Regions from separate parts of the Arthrobacter sp. AG1021 genome, predicted to be linked through region 2. Evidence: riboswitches for the same ligand, from Rfam matches in the RefSeq annotation. Region 2 holds a riboswitch; the other holds the start of a gene.
What was found. A riboswitch is a leader RNA that binds a small molecule or an ion and turns the genes downstream of it on or off. The one in region 2 is predicted to bind glycine.

Region 1 (4,450 bases), on a different contig from region 2:
CAACGAGGGCGAGAAGAGCATTTCCACGGGCGTGCAGCTCAGCCAGCTGGCGCGCCAGGTGGTTATCGGCAAAATGATGCAGGCCAAGGGCTAGGAGGAAGAGCATGGCAAAGTTTCTGGCAATGGGGGACTCCTTCACCGAAGGCGTTGGCGACGACGATCCGCTGCGCCCCAACCAGGTGCGCGGCTGGGCGGACCGGGTGGCCGAGGTGCTGTGCGCCCGCGGCGACTGGGAATACGCGAACCTCGCGATCCGCGGCAAGAAGATCGGGCAGGTGATCAACCAGCAGATGGACCAGGCGCTGTCCATGAAGCCCGACGTGGTCTCCCTCTACGCCGGCGGCAACGACATCCTGCGGCCCAAGGCCGACCTCGAGGCGCTGATGCGCAGCTACGACAGCATGGTCAAGCGCTTCGCCGATGCCGGGATCACCGTGCTGCTGTTCACCGGCTTCGACACCGTCGACTCGCCGCTGTTCTCCAAGACCCGCCCGCGCACCGCGATCTACAACGAAAAGGTGCGCGAGATCGCCGACCGCTACAACACGCTGGTCGCCGACTACTGGCGTTGGCGCGAATTCTCGGACGTGCGCTACTGGGCCGTGGACCGCCTGCACATGGGCACCGCCGGCCACACGCTCATGGCCGCCAAGGTGCTGGATGTGCTCGGAACCCATGGCGTCACCGAGGGCAATTGGTCCTCCGACATCGAAGTTCCGGTGCTGCCAGCGGCTGCGGTGAACGCCCCCGGTCAGAAGCTGCGCCAGGACCTCGGCTGGGCCCGGGAATACCTGGCTCCATGGGTCAAACGCCGCCTGACAGGCACTTCCTCGGGGGACAGCCTGAGCGCAAAATACCCGGACTACATCCGGCTGGGCGCGGAAAGCAGCTAGCGCGCGTCATGCAGGGGCTCCGGGGCCGAAAGATTGTTTGCAGTTGGCCCCGGGGCGGGTACCATGGGAGGTGTGTTGTGGATCATTGGCCCGCAACCGACGCCGTAGAAGGATGGCGGGAGAGTCCCGTTCACACCATGGACGGGCGCCGTAGGAGCAATTCCTCCCCAGGAAACTCTCAGGCACCCGTACCGCCATCAAGAGGCAACTCTGGAAAGTAACCGGCCTGTTCCGGTTCACCGAAGGTGCAAGCAACCGGTTTGGTAGGCCGGCTGCGTAAAACTCTCAGGTTGTGCAACAGGGATGGGGAGGGACAGCGACCTTCCTTTGGCATGCGCCAAGACAGATCCCCATGGAGACACCTGCACCATGACCATCACGCAGACTTCTGCTAACACGAACAGCGAATTCGTGTCCCGCCATATCGGCCCGCGTCAGTCCGACGTCGAGACCATGCTCCAGACCCTTGGCTACAACAGCCTGGACGAGCTGATCGACACGGCAGTTCCCGCCGACATCCGCCAAGATGCCGCTCTGGACATCCCGGATGCACTGACCGAGACCGAGGCACTGGCCCACCTGCGTGAGCTGGCGTCCAAGAACGTCATGAAGACCCAGATGATCGGCCAGGGTTTCTACGACACCATCACCCCGGCAGTCATCCGCCGCAACATCGTCGAGAACCCGGCCTGGTACACCGCCTACACCCCGTACCAGCCTGAGATCTCCCAGGGCCGCCTCGAAGCCCTGCTGAACTTCCAGACCATGGTCATGGACTTGACCGGCATGCCGATCGCCAACGCCTCGCTGCTGGACGAATCCTCCGCCGCCGCCGAAGCCGTGCTGATGATGCGCCGCGCCAACAAGAAGAAGTCCAACGGCAAGACCGTGCTGGACTCCAATATCTTCCCGCAGACCATCAAGGTCGTGCAGGGCCGTGCCGATGCGCTGGGCTTCGAGGTCGAGGTCGCCGACCTGTCCGCAGGCTTGCCGGAAGGCGACATCTCCGGCATCGTGCTGCAGCAGCCGGGCAACGACGGCTCGATCGCCGACCACGCCGAGGTCATCGCCGCCGCCAAGGCCGCCGGCGCGATGGTCACCGTGATCGCCGACCTGCTCTCGCTGACCATGATCGCCGCCCCGGGCGAGCAGGGAGCCGACATCGCGGTCGGCAGCACCCAGCGCTTCGGCGTGCCGCTGTTCTTCGGCGGCCCGCACGCCGCCTACATGGCCGTGGCCAAGGGACTTGAGCGTTCCATGCCGGGCCGCCTGGTGGGTGTCTCCACCGACGACGCCGGCACCAACGCCTATCGCCTGGCCCTGCAGACCCGCGAGCAGCACATCCGCCGCGAGAAGGCCACCTCCAACATCTGCACCGCCCAGGCGCTGCTGGCCATCTGCGCCTCGATGTACGCCGTCTACCACGGCCCTGCAGGCCTGAAGCAGATCGCCACCCGCGCCCACAACCACGCCCGCGTGCTGGCCAGCTCCCTGGTCGCCGGCGGCTTCGAACTGGCATCGCAGGCCTTCTTCGACACCGTGGTCGTGACCGTCAAAGACGCCGAGGAAGTCATTGCAAAGGCCAACGATGCAGGCATCAACCTGCGCAAGGTCTCCGGCACCCAGGTCGGCATCTCCACCGACGAGACCACGACCTCCGCCACCGTCAAGGCCCTGGCCGGCGTCTTCGGCGTGGAACTGTCAGCACCGGAAGGCTTCGAGATCCCCGAGGGCCAGGTGCGCACCAGCGCCTACCTGACCCACCCGATCTTCAACACCATCTCCTCCGAGACCCAGATGATGCGCTACCTGCGCCGCCTCTCGGACCGCGACCTGGCCCTGGACCGCACCATGATCCCGCTGGGCTCGTGCACCATGAAGCTGAACTCGGCCGCCGAGATGGAATCCATCACCTGGCCTGAGTTCGCCTCCATCCACCCGTACGCCCCGGCAGCGCAGACCGCCGGCTGGCGCGAGCTGATCACCGACCTGGAAGGCCGCCTGACCGCGATCACCGGCTACGCCGGCGTCTCCATCCAGCCGAACGCCGGGTCCCAGGGCGAGTACGCAGGCCTGCTGGCGATCTCCGACTACCATGCTTCGCGCGGCGAGTCGCAGCGCAACGTCTGCCTGATCCCCGCCTCGGCCCACGGCACCAACGCCGCCTCGGCAGTGCTGGCCGGCATGAAGGTTGTGGTCGTCAAGACCGCAGCCGACGGCACCATCGACGCCGGCGACCTGGATGCCAAGATCGAGGCCAACAAGGACGTGCTGGCCGCGATCATGATCACCTACCCGTCCACCCACGGCGTGTACGACGCCGACGTGCGCGAGGTCTGCGGCAAGATCCACGACGCCGGGGGACAGGTCTACATCGACGGCGCGAACATGAACGCCCTGGTGGGTCTCGCCCAGCCGGGCAAGTTCGGCGGCGACGTCTCGCACCTGAACCTGCACAAGACCTTCTGCATCCCGCACGGCGGCGGCGGTCCGGGCGTCGGCCCGATCGGCGTGGGCGAGCACCTGGTGCCGTTCCTGCCGGGCGACGCCTCGGGCACCTACTCCGAGCGCGACGGCGTGCCAGTGGTCGCCACCGCCTTCGGCTCGGCCGGCGTGCTGCCGATCTCCTGGGCCTACATCGCGATGATGGGCGGCGAGGGCCTGACCAGCGCCACCAAGCACGCGATCTTGAACGCGAACTACATCGCCAAGCGCCTGAATGAGCACTTCCCGATCCTGTTCACCGGCAACAAGGAACTGGTTGCGCACGAGTGCATCCTGGACCTGCGCGAAGTCACCGCCAAGACCGGCGTCACCGCAGAAGACGTGGCCAAGCGACTGATCGACTTCGGCTTCCACGCACCGACCCTGGCTTTCCCGGTCGCCGGCACCCTGATGGTGGAGCCGACCGAGTCGGAGGACCTGGCAGAGATCGAGCGCTTCATCGAAGCCATGATCACCATCCGCCAGGAAATGGAAGAAGTGCTGGCCGGCGTCTACGAGCTGGCCGAATCCCCGCTGCGCCGTGCCCCGCACACCGTGGCGGCAGTGGTCAACAGCGGTTGGGACCGCAAGTACACCGTCGAGCAGGCAGCCTTCCCGGTCGCCAGCCTCAAGGTGGACAAGTACTTCCCTGCTGTGGGCCGCATCGACGGCGCCGGCGGCGACCGCAACCTCATCTGCTCCTGCCCTGCTCCAGAAGCCTTCGAAGACTAGGAACATCGCAATGACTGAAACCATCACCAAGCACACCGCGCTGCACGGCAAGCACGAAGCCCTGGACGCGAGCTTCACCGACTTCGGCGGCTGGGACATGCCGCTGAAGTACGGTTCGGAACTGGCAGAGCACAAGGCGGTGCGCTCCACCGCGGGCCTGTTCGACCTGTCCCACATGGGCGAGGTCTGGGTTTCCGGCCCGCAGGCAGCCAGCGCGCTGAACACCGCGCTGGCCGGCAACTTCGCCCTGATGAAGGTCGGCAAGGCCAAGTACTCGCTGATCCTGAACGAAGCTGGCAAGATCATCGACGACCTGATCGTCTACCGCATGGAAGACGAAA
Region 2 (4,450 bases):
GCCGCGGCGAGCTGACGCTGTCCGGGCCGTCGCTGGACGACCCGGTGCGCATCGACCTCAACGCGCTGGATGACCGGCGGGACATGGACGCGTTCCTGTTCTCCATCAAGCAGTGCCGCGACATCATGGCGCAGCCGGCGCTGGCTGGGGACTGGGGAGCGGTGGAGGTCTATCCGGGCGCCGAGGTGCAGGACGACGCGGCGCTGGAGGACTACATCCGCAACAACGTGGTGACCTACCACCACCAGGTGGGCACCTGCCGCATGGGCGTCGACGCGCAGGCGGTGGTGGATCCGCGGCTGAAGCTCAACGGGCTGAAGGGCCTGCGGGTCATCGACGCGTCCATCATGCCGCGCATCACCACCGGCAACACCAACGCCCCGGCGGTGCTGATCGGCGAGCTCGGCGCGAAGTTCCTGCTGGAAGACCTGGCCGCGAGCCGGTAGCCGCCAGCCTGTTCTCCCGTGCTGACGCCAAGGGCCTCGCACCGTCATCCCGTGACGTAGCGAGGCCCTCGATGGTTGCCCAAAGGCGCTAGCTGTCGATGCTTTCCTTGGCCTTCTCGGCCTGGGCTGCGCCGGCTGACACGGTGCTGCGGTAGGCGGCCGCCTCGCGGCGCTCGTGGGCGACCTTGCCGGCGTGGGCCAGGCGCAGCGCCTCGTGCTTCGGATCGCGGCGGACCACCAGGTAGCCGATGCCCAGCCCGATGAACCAGAGCGGGGTGGCGATCAGCGCGACCAGCGTGTCGGCCTGGGTGGTCAACGCCCACAGGATGAAGACGAAGAATGCCAGCACGACGTACGGCATGAACCGTCCGCCGGGCATCTTGAAGGCGCTGGCGTCATGCAGCTGCGGGCGGCGGGCCCGGTAAGCCAGGTAGCTGAGCAGGATGATCGACCAGACGAACATGAAGCAGAGGGCTGAAATGGTGGTCACCAGCGTGAACACCGCCATCACCGAGTCGCCGCTGTAGAGCAGCGCGACGCCTGCCAGCAGGAACATGCATGAGAACATCAGCGCGTTGCGCGGCACCTTGCGGGAGGAGAGCCGCTCGAACTTCTTCGGGGCGTCGCCTTCCAATGCCAGGCCGCGCAGCATGCGCGAGGTCGAGTAGATGCCCGAGTTGGCGCTGGAGGTGGCGGAGGTGAGCACCACGAAGTTGATGATGCCCGCGGCGCCGGCCAGCCCGGCCAGGGTAAACATGCCGACGAACGGGGATTCCTCGGCGGAGAACAGCGTCCACGGCTCGACCATCATCAACACCAGCAGCGCGCCGACGTAGAAGAACAGGATGCGCAGCGGGATCGAGTTGATCGCCTTGGGCAGGGTCTTCTCCGGGTCCTTGGTCTCGGCCGCGGTGGTGCCGACCAGTTCGATGCCCACGAAGGCGAACACTGCGATCTGGAAGCCGGCCACGAAGCCCATGGCGCCGTTCGGGAACATACCTCCATGCGCCCAGAGGTTGGAGAAGGAAGAGCTGATGCCGTTGTGCTGGAATCCAGTGATGACCATGGCCAGACCCACCACGATCAGCGCACCGATGGCGATGATCTTGACCAGGGCGAACCAGAATTCGGTTTCGCCGAAGGCCTTCACGGTGCTCAGGTTCAGCACCAGCAGCAGGACGATGCAGGCCAGGCCCGGGATCCACAGGGGCAGGTCGCCCCACCAGAAGGCGACGTAGTGCGCGATGGCCACGACATCCGCGATGCCGGTGACAACCCAGCAGAACCAGTAGGTCCAGCCTGTGAAGAAGGCGGCCCAGGGGCCGAGCAGGTCGCCGGCGAAGTCGGCGAAGGTCTTGTAGTTGAGGTTGCTCAGCAGCAGCTCGCCCATGGCGCGCATGACGAAGAAGAGCATGAAGCCGATGATCATGTACACGAAGATGACCGAGGGGCCGGCGACGGCGATGGTCTTGCCGGAGCCCATGAACAGGCCGGTGCCGATGGCGCCGCCGATTGCGATGAGCTGGATATGGCGATTGGAGAGTCCGCGTTCGAGCTTGGGGGCAGAGCTGGTTGAGCTCATTCAGGCGCCTTCCGGGAGTGGGGGATCCCGCACCCGACGCAATCCGGGACAAGCCGGTGGGCCTGTCCGCGGACAGCGCTACCTTCGAACACGCGCATCGTGGTGTTCTCCTGTTTTCGGCCGCATAAGGCTCAAGCGCTCAAAGCAAGTGCCTGCCGCGACCACGGGGGAGCATCATGGGCGTGCCCGCGAGTGCGGCACTGTTCTGATGTTCCTCCCCAATCTGTTTGCGTACCTGAGAGTTTTCACTTTGCGCCGAATACTGGGCGAAGCCTGCTCCTTCGGTGAGCGCGACCTTCATCGCGCTACTTTCCAGATGTGCCTGTTCGTGGCGGTACGGGGGCCTGAGAGTTTCCCGGGGAGGAATTGCTCCTACGGCGCCCGCCCTTGGTTCAGGACGGGGCTCTCCCGCCACGCATCAATGGCTGTTTGGTGACTGCCATCACAGTATGCCTTGGAAACGTGAAGCGATGCAAATTGAATCTGCCGGAAAATCGTCGTAAAGCCTCAAAAGGTCCTTTCGAAAATCCTTATTGACAAGTGCGTTTCAATTTCGTCTTGTGGCTTAAAGTTTGAAACGGCGCAACGCTTAATATGAGACCCCAGGTTCCCGCCCCTGGGTCGCGTTCGGGGCGGCAATCTGTCCCGCTATGAAATCATTTCATTGTGAAATGATATTCTCGGTGGGTGAATGAACAGAAACCGCCCCAATTCCAATGGAACTCCTTGAGTTATCTGGCGACCCGGGTTGGGCGCGTGGGTACCACGGCGCTCGGTGCGCTCATGGACGCCGAGGGGCTGACGCGCCACCACTTCACGATCATCAGCGCACTGGAAGAGTCCGGCGCGATGTACCAGAACGACCTGGCCGACCGGGCCAATATCAACCGCGGCCATATGGTCGCCTACCTCGACCGGCTGGAAGCGCACGGTACGCTGCAGCGCACCGTGGACCCGGCGGACCGCCGCCGCCGGCTCATCGAGCTGACCGCTGAAGGGCGTCGTTTTGCGGACCGTGCCGTCGAAGCGGCCCGCGAAGGCGAGGAGAAGATCTACAGCGTGCTGGATGCGGCCCAGCGCGACCAGCTGCGCGGCCTGCTGCAGCTGGTAGTCGCCAGCGAGGAGGAAGCTCGCCCGTGATTGCCCACGCACAACAGATCTGGAAGCACAGCGTTGCCGTCGCCCCGCGCATGCCGGCGTTGCGGCCCGCGGCCCGGGCCACGTTCTGCCTGGCGGTGCCGCTGCTCATCCTCGCCAGCCTGGGACGGATGGATTGGGCGATGTATGCAGGGTTCGGCGCCTTCTGCGCAGTCTTCGGCCGCTACGACAACTACGCGGTCCGCTTCTGGCAGCAGCTCAGCTGCGGCGCGGTGCAGGTAGCATCCATGCTGCTGGGCACGCTGTTCTCCTTTCTCCAGACGCCGTTCATCGTCGATGCACTTGTCTTGGCCGTGATCGCCTTCGGCTCCAATCTGGTGTCGCGCGGGGTGCGCTGGCTTCCGCCGGGACCGATCTTCGCGGTGTTCGCCGGCGGTGCCTGCCTCTCGGTTCCGGCAAGCGGCGAAAGCTTCATCGGAGTGCTGCTGGTCGGTGCGGGCACCGCATTGTTCAGCCTGCTGGTCATGCTCGGGCTGTCGGCCCGACGCGGCCGACTGGCGGCCGCGCTGAAGGCGGAACTCACCTGGGCGCCGACCGAGAAATCGGTCCATGAATCCGTGCGCATGGGCATCGCCGTCTTGCTGGCCGGTGTCGTGGCCTATCTTCTTGGGGGAGAGCACTGGTACTGGGCGAGCCTTGGCGCAATTTCCGGGGTGATGGGGGCAACCGTCCACAGCCGGGTTGCCCGGGCCCTGCAACGCTGCGTCGGAACCTGTATCGGCGTGCTGCTGACCTGGGCGGTGTTCGTCTTCGAACCCAATCTCTGGGTGCTGCTTGCGGTGGCGCTGGTCGGCCAGTTCTGCATCGAGGTCGTCATCCTGCGCAATTACGCGGTGGGCATGGTCTTCATGACCATGGTCGCGCTGCTCATGGTACACCTCGCCAGCCCCGAGGATCCCATGGTGCTGCTGGTTGACCGGGTCACCATGACGGTGCTCGGGGCGGCCACCGGTGCGGCGCTGAGCGTGACGATCGGCATCGTCGTGGGTCAGCAGAAGCACGTCGAGCAAAAGCAGAACTAAGACCGCGTGGGAGAAGCCATTCCAATTGGCGCCCCAAAAACGAGTTTAAGGGCGCCAATATTCGTCGCCGAGCATGATCTACTGAGACTGCCCGGTTGCAGAGACAAGGAGCGCATCCGCTGGAACGAATTGGCCTTGTACAACGCGATGAAGTACTTCGGCGAGAAGATCTAGTCCAGCTAGCATGTCCTTGTCGTGTGTCAGCTCGCGTTCATTGTGGCTGATACCCTCCACGCTGGGGA

Region 1: another riboswitch for glycine. It lies ahead of gcvP (aminomethyl-transferring glycine dehydrogenase); the one in region 2 lies ahead of cycA (D-serine/D-alanine/glycine transporter).

The regions. Positions count from the first base shown of each region.
Region 1 covers NZ_RBLB01000013.1:1,385-5,834, reverse strand. The annotation lists gene DFO58_RS17410 (serine hydrolase domain-containing protein) at 1-94, shown strand, start outside; gene DFO58_RS17405 (SGNH/GDSL hydrolase family protein) at 105-893, shown strand; glycine riboswitch at 1,000-1,097, shown strand; gene gcvP (aminomethyl-transferring glycine dehydrogenase) at 1,263-4,109, shown strand; gene gcvT (glycine cleavage system aminomethyltransferase GcvT) at 4,120-4,450, shown strand, end outside.
Region 2 covers NZ_RBLB01000009.1:295,383-299,832, reverse strand. The annotation lists gene DFO58_RS12570 (GMC family oxidoreductase) at 1-446, shown strand, start outside; gene cycA (D-serine/D-alanine/glycine transporter) at 535-2,028, opposite strand; glycine riboswitch at 2,351-2,449, opposite strand; gene DFO58_RS12560 (MarR family transcriptional regulator) at 2,716-3,168, shown strand; gene DFO58_RS12555 (FUSC family protein) at 3,165-4,208, shown strand; gene DFO58_RS12550 (M20 family metallo-hydrolase) at 4,287-4,450, opposite strand, start outside.